DNA from 4 places in the Pelotomaculum sp. PtaB.Bin117 genome. Region 1 is predicted to be linked to each of the others. Evidence: riboswitches for the same ligand, from Rfam matches in the RefSeq annotation. Region 1 holds a riboswitch; each other region holds the start of a gene.

The links. A riboswitch is a leader RNA that binds a small molecule or an ion and turns the genes downstream of it on or off. The one in region 1 is predicted to bind cyclic di-AMP.
Region 2: it holds a riboswitch for cyclic di-AMP, as region 1 does, so the genes downstream of both, A4E54_RS01855 (CAP domain-containing protein) here and kamA (lysine 2,3-aminomutase) in region 1, are expected to answer to the same signal.
Region 3: it holds a riboswitch for cyclic di-AMP, as region 1 does, so the genes downstream of both, A4E54_RS15905 (polar amino acid ABC transporter ATP-binding protein) here and kamA (lysine 2,3-aminomutase) in region 1, are expected to answer to the same signal.
Region 4: it holds a riboswitch for cyclic di-AMP, as region 1 does, so the genes downstream of both, A4E54_RS11095 (cell wall hydrolase) here and kamA (lysine 2,3-aminomutase) in region 1, are expected to answer to the same signal.

What each region holds. Positions count from the first base shown of each region.
Region 1 is NZ_MVQM01000118.1:6,846-9,047, forward strand. Features, by position in the region: gene A4E54_RS08085 (ATP-binding protein) at 1-607, shown strand, start outside; cyclic di-AMP (ydaO/yuaA leader) riboswitch at 757-892, shown strand; gene kamA (lysine 2,3-aminomutase) at 1,020-2,202, shown strand, end outside.
Region 2 is NZ_MVQM01000036.1:3,352-5,553, forward strand. Features, by position in the region: gene A4E54_RS01850 (response regulator transcription factor) at 1-635, opposite strand, end outside; cyclic di-AMP (ydaO/yuaA leader) riboswitch at 1,060-1,234, shown strand; gene A4E54_RS01855 (CAP domain-containing protein) at 1,247-1,900, shown strand.
Region 3 is NZ_MVQM01000130.1:675-2,876, reverse strand. Features, by position in the region: gene A4E54_RS09160 (quaternary amine ABC transporter ATP-binding protein) at 1-1,048, opposite strand, end outside; partial or broken gene A4E54_RS15905 (polar amino acid ABC transporter ATP-binding protein) at 1,109-1,219, opposite strand; cyclic di-AMP (ydaO/yuaA leader) riboswitch at 1,458-1,591, opposite strand; gene A4E54_RS09155 (GGDEF domain-containing protein) at 1,643-2,202, opposite strand, start outside.
Region 4 is NZ_MVQM01000151.1:18,328-20,529, reverse strand. Features, by position in the region: gene A4E54_RS11105 (zinc-ribbon domain-containing protein) at 84-464, shown strand; gene A4E54_RS11100 (DUF2512 family protein) at 529-900, shown strand; cyclic di-AMP (ydaO/yuaA leader) riboswitch at 960-1,129, shown strand; gene A4E54_RS11095 (cell wall hydrolase) at 1,130-1,936, shown strand; gene A4E54_RS11090 (5' nucleotidase, NT5C type) at 2,152-2,202, shown strand, end outside.

The DNA.
Region 1 (2,202 bases):
GTTAAACTTATCCAAATCCGGAAACAATGTAATATTAACAATTAAGGATAACGGGCCGGGCTTGTCCGCCAAGGTCTCAGGAAATTTATTCAAGCCGTTTTTTACCACCAAAGAGCGCGGCACGGGACTGGGGCTGCCCGTGGCTCAGGCGATTGTGCACAATCACGGAGGCAATATAACTATTGAAAACGCTCCCGGCGGCGGGGCGATTTGCCAGGTGACGCTTCCGTTTTACGCCAGGCAGGATGGAAAAACAACCGATATTGATGTGCTGGTTACCGTGGCGGACAACCTTTTACGCTATCCGTCCGAACAGGCGCTCCGTACCGCCGGCTTCAGCGTTATTTCAGCCGCTGATTTGAGTGAAGCGCTGCTGTTGAAAGAGCGCTACTGTCCGGCAGTCTTAATAGCGGATAAAATTATTTCCGAACCCCAAAATATTGAGATAATCAGCCGGACATGGCCTCAGGCGAAAACTTTCGCCATTGCTGAAGATGAACATTTCCATGAACATTTTATAGAAGCGAATGTCTTCCAGATTGTAACAAAACCATTGGACTATGTGCGCTTGATCGGACAAGTGCGCAAAGCGCTTAATGAAATATAAGCCGTCCATTGCGTTATAGCCCGAATATGTTGTCATGACAGGCATTCTGCAGCAGAATTCAGGCATTATCAACCTCGCAAGCTGCTTGACCTCTATGATAATAATAAGCTATAATTTTATTATAGCAATAATTGTAAATATTATAAACCGTTCTGTTAACGCCGAATCTTCTCCAAGGAGAAGAACGGGGAAACCAATTTTTAGGGGTGAATCCGGCCATGGCCGGTAGGGCTGCCCTTGGCCCAAACCCGTCAGCTAACCTCGCAGGCGTACAGGGAAGAATGGACAGCATTTTATTGGCTGGGCATTCCCGGCCAATTTTATTTTTATTAACTTCCTAATTATTCTTCCTAAAATACGTTTTTCCAACAGAACCGGTTACTATTGAAGAAGAAAACTAGGAGGTGCGGCATTGAAGACCAATATTTTGCCTATAAGAACCCAAAACAACGCGGACTGGTCAGACTGGCGCTGGCAAATGCAGCAACGGATTCACTCAGTAAAGGAGCTCGTAAAATGTTTTGACCTGAACCATGACGAAGAACTGAATATCCAAGAGGCATGCGAAGTATTTCCCATGTCTATTACTCCGTATTACGCTTCATTAATCAATAAAGAAGATCCCAGATGTCCCATCCGCCTGCAGTGCATGCCAAATCTGCAGGAGCTAGTTAATGGATGCGGCGACATGGACGACCCCCTATATGAAGACGCCGACTCTCCCGTGCCGGGATTGACCCACCGCTACCCGGACCGGGTGCTTCTTTTGATTACTAATGAGTGTGCCATGTACTGCCGGCACTGCACCCGCAAGCGCAAAGTGGGCGATCAAAACAGACGGGTCAGCGAGGTTGACATTGACCGGGGCATTGAGTACATCAAATCCCGCCCTGAAATACGCGATGTCCTGCTGTCGGGAGGAGATCCCTTTGTTCTGTCCTGCGCCCATCTAGAGAAAATCATCGCCAAAGTCAGGGCAATCCCCCATGTGCAGGTAATTCGCATCGGCACCCGCACTCCGGTGGTGCTGCCGCAACGGATCACCAACGAGCTTGTGAAGATGCTCAAGAAATATCACCCCATTTGGATAAACACTCATTTCAACCATCCCCGCGAATTTACGCCGGAATCCACCCAGGCCCTGGCGAAACTGGCTGACGCCGGTATTCCCCTGGGAAATCAGACAGTCCTTTTAAAAGGAATCAACGACTGTTCAGAGGTAATGAAAAAGCTGTCGCATCTTCTCGTGCAAAACCGTGTGCGCCCGTACTATCTCTACCAGTGCGATCTATCCCGGGGCATTGAGCACTTCCGCACCCCCATAGCCAAGGGGATAGAAATCATGGAGGCGCTGATCGGGCACACTTCCGGTTTCGCCGTGCCTACTTACGTGGTCGACGCGCCGGGAGGCGGGGGCAAGATTCCGGTTTTGCCGAATTATCAGCTGTCTATGACAGGAACGAAAACAATCCTGCGCAACTATGAAGGAGTGATCTGTGTCTATGAAGAACCGGCATACTCCGGCTCAACCTGTTCCAAAGCTTGTTCTCTGTGCAAGGACGGCAATGTCAAGCATAAACCGGTCGGCCTGCAAA
Region 2 (2,202 bases), on a different contig from region 1:
ATCTCCCCTTCCTGCGCCGGCCATTCCTGCAATGACTGCCGGATGCGTTTGATCGACACGTCCACGGCACGGTCTCCCCCGTCGTAATCCATTCCCCAGACGTGGTCCAGCAATTGATCCCGGGAGAACACCTGGTTTGGGTGGCGGACCAGGAAAGTTAAAAGTTCCCAATGACGCGGCGCGAGCAAAATCGTTTTTCCCTTAACAGTTACTTCACGAGAGGTAAAATTTACCACCAGGGTTCCGAACTGCACCAGTTCAGGCTCAACCAGATGAACCGGCCGCCGCAGCACTGCTTTAACCCGCGCTACTACTTCATCCGGATCAAAAGGCTTTGGTATGTAATCATCGGCGCCTTGATTGAACCCATGCAGACGGTCCTCGACAGCGCCGCGCGCCGTCACCATAATTACAGGGCAACTGCTTATTTGTCGAATTCCATCCAGCACAGTCCACCCGTCTTTCCCGGGCAGCATCAAATCCAGCAGAACCAAGGCGGGATTGACTTCGGGAAAGATAGATAATGCTTCTTCCCCGCTTGAGGCAACAGGTACCTGAAAACCGGCATGCTCCAGATAAGTTTTGAGCAACAGGGCTATTGAACGATCGTCTTCCACAACCATTACTGTTTGCATAGGCCACCTCTCCATTAATACTGAATTAATACTGAACAGGGAGTGAACTCGTTTAGCTTCCGTCAGACTTCGGGCTTACCGGGGGTAACCCCACTTATAGCAGCGGAGGTTTATGGAATCTAGCTAAATTAAGATTACTATGTTTTTTGTAATTATTTTACGACTTGAATGTGTCGGGAAAATGTCGAGATGACAATTGGGATAATTGAATTTGTAATTAAGCGGCTGTTTAAATAGTTCTTCTTGTTGTCACATAAAGTAGCGCCTGGAATAAAGAACCGGGGGATGTTTTACCATGCTTATATGATTCAAAAATTACATTATTTTTTCTAAGTTATCTTATAATCTTTATGATAAATGCTTATCTACGTTGCAAAGGGGGTTTTGCACAAAAGTACTAATAAGGATATGATTGTCCAATAAATAATAGTTCGTGCCAAATCTCAGAAAATTTATCACACTGGGAGCGGGGGAACCAAACACAATGGGGTGAATCCCGGAATAGTCACAAGAAAGGAGGAAAACGTGACTTGATTTCGGATAGGGTATCTTTTACCGAACCCGTCAGCTAACCTCGCAGGCGCAAAAAGAAAGGGGAAATATCTTTGTCAATGATTAAAAACACAAAAATGATTACGAAGCTGTTAGCATGTACTTTCACGATCGCTTTGGCGTTGTTTATGTTTAACAGCCCAAAAGCAGAAGCCGCCACAGGCTTTTACATGAATAACTTCAATAACTTCCCGGGCTTTAATCAAATATACAGTCAGAAAGCTAACCCAATTCAACAAATAAAACCGAATCCGACACCTGCTGCACGGCCAAATTCGACTCCGATTACAACTCCGGCTCCCGCAGCATCGGCGCCTGTTTCCACATCCGGATTAACCGCCGAAGAGCAGCAAATGGTTAACCTTGTCAATCAAGAAAGGGCAAAAACTAATTTGCAGCCGCTCACAGTAGACATGAGACTGGTAAACGTGGCCCGTATGAAATCACAAGATATGATCGACAACAATTACTTCAGTCATCAGTCGCCAACTTATGGTTCACCGTTTGATATGATGAAATCACAGGGTATCTCTTTTAGCTATGCCGGTGAAAACATCGCGGCAAATCAATCCGTCGGAGCGGCCCATACGGCGTTAATGAACTCATCCGGCCACAGGGCAAACATTCTGAATTCCAATTATGAACACATAGGGGTAGGTATTGCCCATGGCGGTCCTTATGGAATGATGTTCACGCAGGAATTTACCAACTAATAAGTTATTTAGATATAACGGAACCAGGAAGAAGAGCAGGGACTTCACGAGCGTACGCGAAGTCCCTTTTTATATTTTCCACTATATAAAAAGCGTTCCACAATATCCTGCTGCTAAAATGTCTGAAGTAATTAAATGAATATACTTTTTGTGATATATTTGCAGGTAAGAAATATTCAAGCTGATTGTAACGGGGGGATAACAATGGCTATTGAACTATTGCAGTTGCGGTAATCGCTTGTCCAAAATTATAGAATTTATGTTGGTTACTTTTCCTTTTTCCAAAGCATACTAAGAGATGA
Region 3 (2,202 bases), on a different contig from region 1:
CCAGTGCCACCGAACCCTGAGCAAGTTCGATTTCATCCAGACTCGATTTTCCGGCACTCCTGGCATCAACCGCGATATCGGCCGTAATAAGCCCTTTATAGTGCCTCTCCTTATCTACCACAAAGACACTGGACAATCCATGCTCCTTCATGATCCTTAAAGCAACACCGGGACCATCACGCAAGGTAATAAGCGGCTGCGGTTTCTTCATCACATCGCCGGCAGTCAAAATTTTACACCGTTCCACACCCCGGAAAAACTTGGCTACATAATCGTCGGCCGGATTAGTGGTAATCTCTTCCGGGGTTCCAACCTGCACCAGGGCGCCATCCCTTAAGAAAGCGATTTTGTCTCCTAGTTTCAAGGCCTCGTTTAAATCGTGGGTGATAAAAACAATGGTCTTGTTCATTTTTTGTTGGAGACTTATCAGTTCATCCTGCATTTCTTCCCGGATCAAAGGATCAAGTGCGCTGAAAGCTTCATCCATCAGGAGAATATCAGCGTCACTGGTCAACGCCCTGGCCAGCCCGACCCGCTGTTTCATTCCCCCGCTGAGTTGGGCTGGATATTTATCTTCCCAGCCCTTCAGACCGACGAGATCTAACATTTTAAGCGCTATGGCTTCCCTGTCTTTTTTGACAATCCCCTGAACTTCCAACCCGTATACCGTATTATGCAAAACGGTACGGTGAGGAAGCAAAGCAAACTGCTGGAAAACCATAGCGGTCTTTTCCTGACGGACCTTACGCAGCTCCCTCTCTTTTAACTTGGTGATATCAATACCGTCGATCACGATAGAGCCGGAACTTGGTTCAATCAGTCTGTTCAGACAGCGCAGTATCGTCGATTTTCCGCTTCCGGAAAGGCCCATCACCACAAAAATCTCGCCTTGCCTGACGGTAAAACTCACTTGATTAATTCCAACTGTCTGCCCTATTTCTCGGAATATTTCATCTTTACTTTTTCCCTGCGCCAACAAATTCAAAGCTTTTTGAGGGTGGAGATCAAAAATTTTTATTAAATTAGTTACAATAATCTTCTCGGAAATTTGATTCATATTTCCACCACATTTATACTTTTGTTTTTAAATATTTTAGTCCTTCTTTATTTACGGGCTACCGAATACCTGAACAGGAGTACCTTCCACAATCCGTCCTTTATCAATAAAAATGAACCTATCCGCAACCTCCCTGGCAAATCCCATCTCATGCATCAAGATTCATAGAATTATGCCCCCATCGGCTGCACGAAAGCCATCACATTTGCTTGTCTCGGGGTTAGCGGATGTCGGCTTCAAAGTATTCCTCACTGCCAGCACCTTGACAAATACCGCTGTCGTTAAATTAAATATCACCTCCACTCGCCGATCTTCTCCATCAAACAAAATAACCACAGAGAAGTTTCTGTGGTCCGCGAAAAATGCTTAATCTAAATAAAGGTGCGATCAAGCATGTTAATCACCTTCTCTTCCAACGCTTACGAGATTAGCTGACGGATTCGGGTCGAAAGGATTAACCCTACCGGAGAAATTTCTCCGAATTCACCCCATTGTTGGGTTTCCCGTTCCTTACGGATTCAGCGAGTTTATTTATTCATTTATAACCGATACTCAGCAAAACACAAGCTTTCTTTTGTTGCTTTCTTATTTGCTGTACTTTTTAAATAAGTCATCCAGGGCTTCCCGTAACAGAAAAGCTTCTGTTTTTTCCATCTCCTTGGCTAATTCGGAAAGCCGGTCAATCTGGGTTTTTGTAAAGTAACTGGATTTTAGAACCATGCTCTCTACTTCGGAAAGGCAAACTTTATTCTTCCCTAATTTTTTTGCCCTGAACAAGGCGCTGTCCGCCACCCGTAAAAGTTCAATGGCATTTTTGGCGTCCCTTGGCCAAGATGCGATACCGCAACTGATGGTAACGTAGATATCATCCTGTATTTCTCCGTCAGAAAAGCCGAACGTATTATCGGATAAATATCTTCTGATTTCCTCCATCTCCATCAGGCTTCGTTCGGCACCTTTACCAACAAGCAGAATCATAAATTCGTCGCCTTGCCTTGTGCTCAAATCATTTTCGGAAAGATTATTCATAAATATCGAAACAAGTTTATCTATGATTTCATCACCAATTTTTGGGGAATAGGTATTGTTTATATTTTCTAAATTATCGATGTCCGCGACAACGATACTGAAAGGACCTTCCCTAT
Region 4 (2,202 bases), on a different contig from region 1:
GTACCCGCAATAGAAAAAGAAGGAAAATAAGGGAGTTGTCTAGAATTACGTGTTTATACCATTAATAATGAGGAGGTGCCAATATGGAGATTTTTAAAAAGGTTAGCGAAAGCGCCAAGACAATCAGTGAAGGGGCTAAGACAATTAGTAAAAAATCAAGTGATCTTGTCGGTGCGGCCAAGCTAAAGTATGAGATAAGCAAGTTGGAAAAGGAGATGGAAAATAACTTTTCAGCCCTGGGTAATCTGGTTTATCTGCGGCATAAGGGCGAGGAAGGTATTGAGGAAGAGATAAAGCGTCTTCTAGACGCTACAAAGGCACTGGAGGATGATATCGCTGAATTCGAAGAGCAAATAACCAAACTTCTGCCGAAGTCGCTGATATGTTCCGAGTGCCAGACGGAGCTGCCCGCCGCCGCCAATTTTTGCTTTAATTGCGGGACTAAAGTAATTGATCATGACTAAACCGAGTGAGATAACCCCGCAGGGGTTATTTTTTTGAAAAAATATCAATTCCGGGAGGAATTTAATGTTTAAAAACAAACATTTTAACGCTATCTTGACAAAATTTCTTTTGAGCGTTACCGTGTTAGGGTTAATATTGCCGTTGGCGGCTAATACAACCACTTTGACGGCTGTGGTCGCGGCAGTGGTCTTAACTTTGGCGGCCTATATTATTGCTGATTTAATAGTTTTGCCGCTATATGGAAACCGCTTGGCTGCGGTATCTGACGCTGTTATCGCCCTGGCAGTGACTTGGGAGGTGACGCGGGTTGTGGAAAATGTCAATCCTCCGGTGCCGGGCCTGATGATTATCGCCCTCCTGATTGGGCTTGGCGAATGGTATTACCACGGCCGTTATCTGGCCAGATTATTATATCAGGGGAAGATTAAGCCTTAAGTGGATAAAAAAATGCTAATATTTGTGATATGGCCAGATATTCTAAGGACTGATATAATTGTGAAATAAAGCCGAATCCCCGGTAAACCGGGGTACGGGGGAAAAAATTTTTTGGGGTGAATCCTGATTAACCGTTGGACGGAAGGCGTAAATGACCGGCGGTGATCGAGGTAGGGTGCCCTCAACCCGAACCCTTCAGCTAACCCCGGAGGCGAAGGAGGGGTTTTTATTGCATTTTGTTTGTCGTATTCTGTCAGGTTTTTTATTGTTGTTGGGGGTGTATGCAGTACCGGCCGTCGCTGATGCCGCTATTCACAATGTATCGCCCGGAGAGAGCCTTTATTCTATCAGCGTGGATTACGGCGTCTCTTTGGATTCCCTGAAGGAGGCCAATGGAATTCAGGATTCTTTTATTTTCCCGGGGCAGCAGATTTATATTCCGGAAAGTGACTACGGCAGTGATAGTTCTAATTACAGCGTCACGGAGGGAGACAGCCTTTATTTGATTGCCCAAAGGTACGGGGTGAGCTATCAGGATATCATGCTGGCCAACGGCCTGAGCGATACCACGATTTGCGCGGGTATGGTTCTGGCAATTCCCGGGTCCTCCGGCGCCCCTGTAAGAAATACCGCGTCCGGAGTAAGCCGGGGAGGCTATTTCCAGAGGCCGTCGTCGGCGGAGGTCGACCTTTTGGCCCGTTTAATTACGGCTGAGGCTGACGGCGAATCGTATGCGGGAAAAGTCGCGGTTGGGGCTGTGGTGTTGAACCGGTTGTACAGCTCTGAATTTCCAAAAACGATAGAAGATATTATTTATCAATATGATAATGGTACCTACCAGTTCGAACCGGTCATGAACGGATGGATTGACAAACCGGCAAGTTACCAATCCATTCAGGCGGCTAAGGATGCGTTGAACGGGGAAGACCCGAGCAACGGAGCGCTTTATTTCTTTGCCGGGAGTAAGGTCAGTAATAGCTGGCTGTGGTCCAGGCCTGTGAGCGCGGTTATTGGAGATGTTGTTTTTACTTATTAACAACAGTGTTTTATCCTTATCAGTACTTTAATAGCTAACACCCATGCCAAATAAGGTCTGTTTTACGGGCCTTATTTTTTTGTTTGCGACTGGCCGGCAGTCAATAATTCTGAGGGTTTTTACTTCTTGCACCGCAATTGACAATTTGCGATAGTTTGACATATACTGATTTTACTACAAATAATATGGAAACCCACACTTGAAGGGGGATATTAATGCGAGTCGGGGTGGATATTGATGGCGTTTTGGCAGACAGCCTGCCTTTA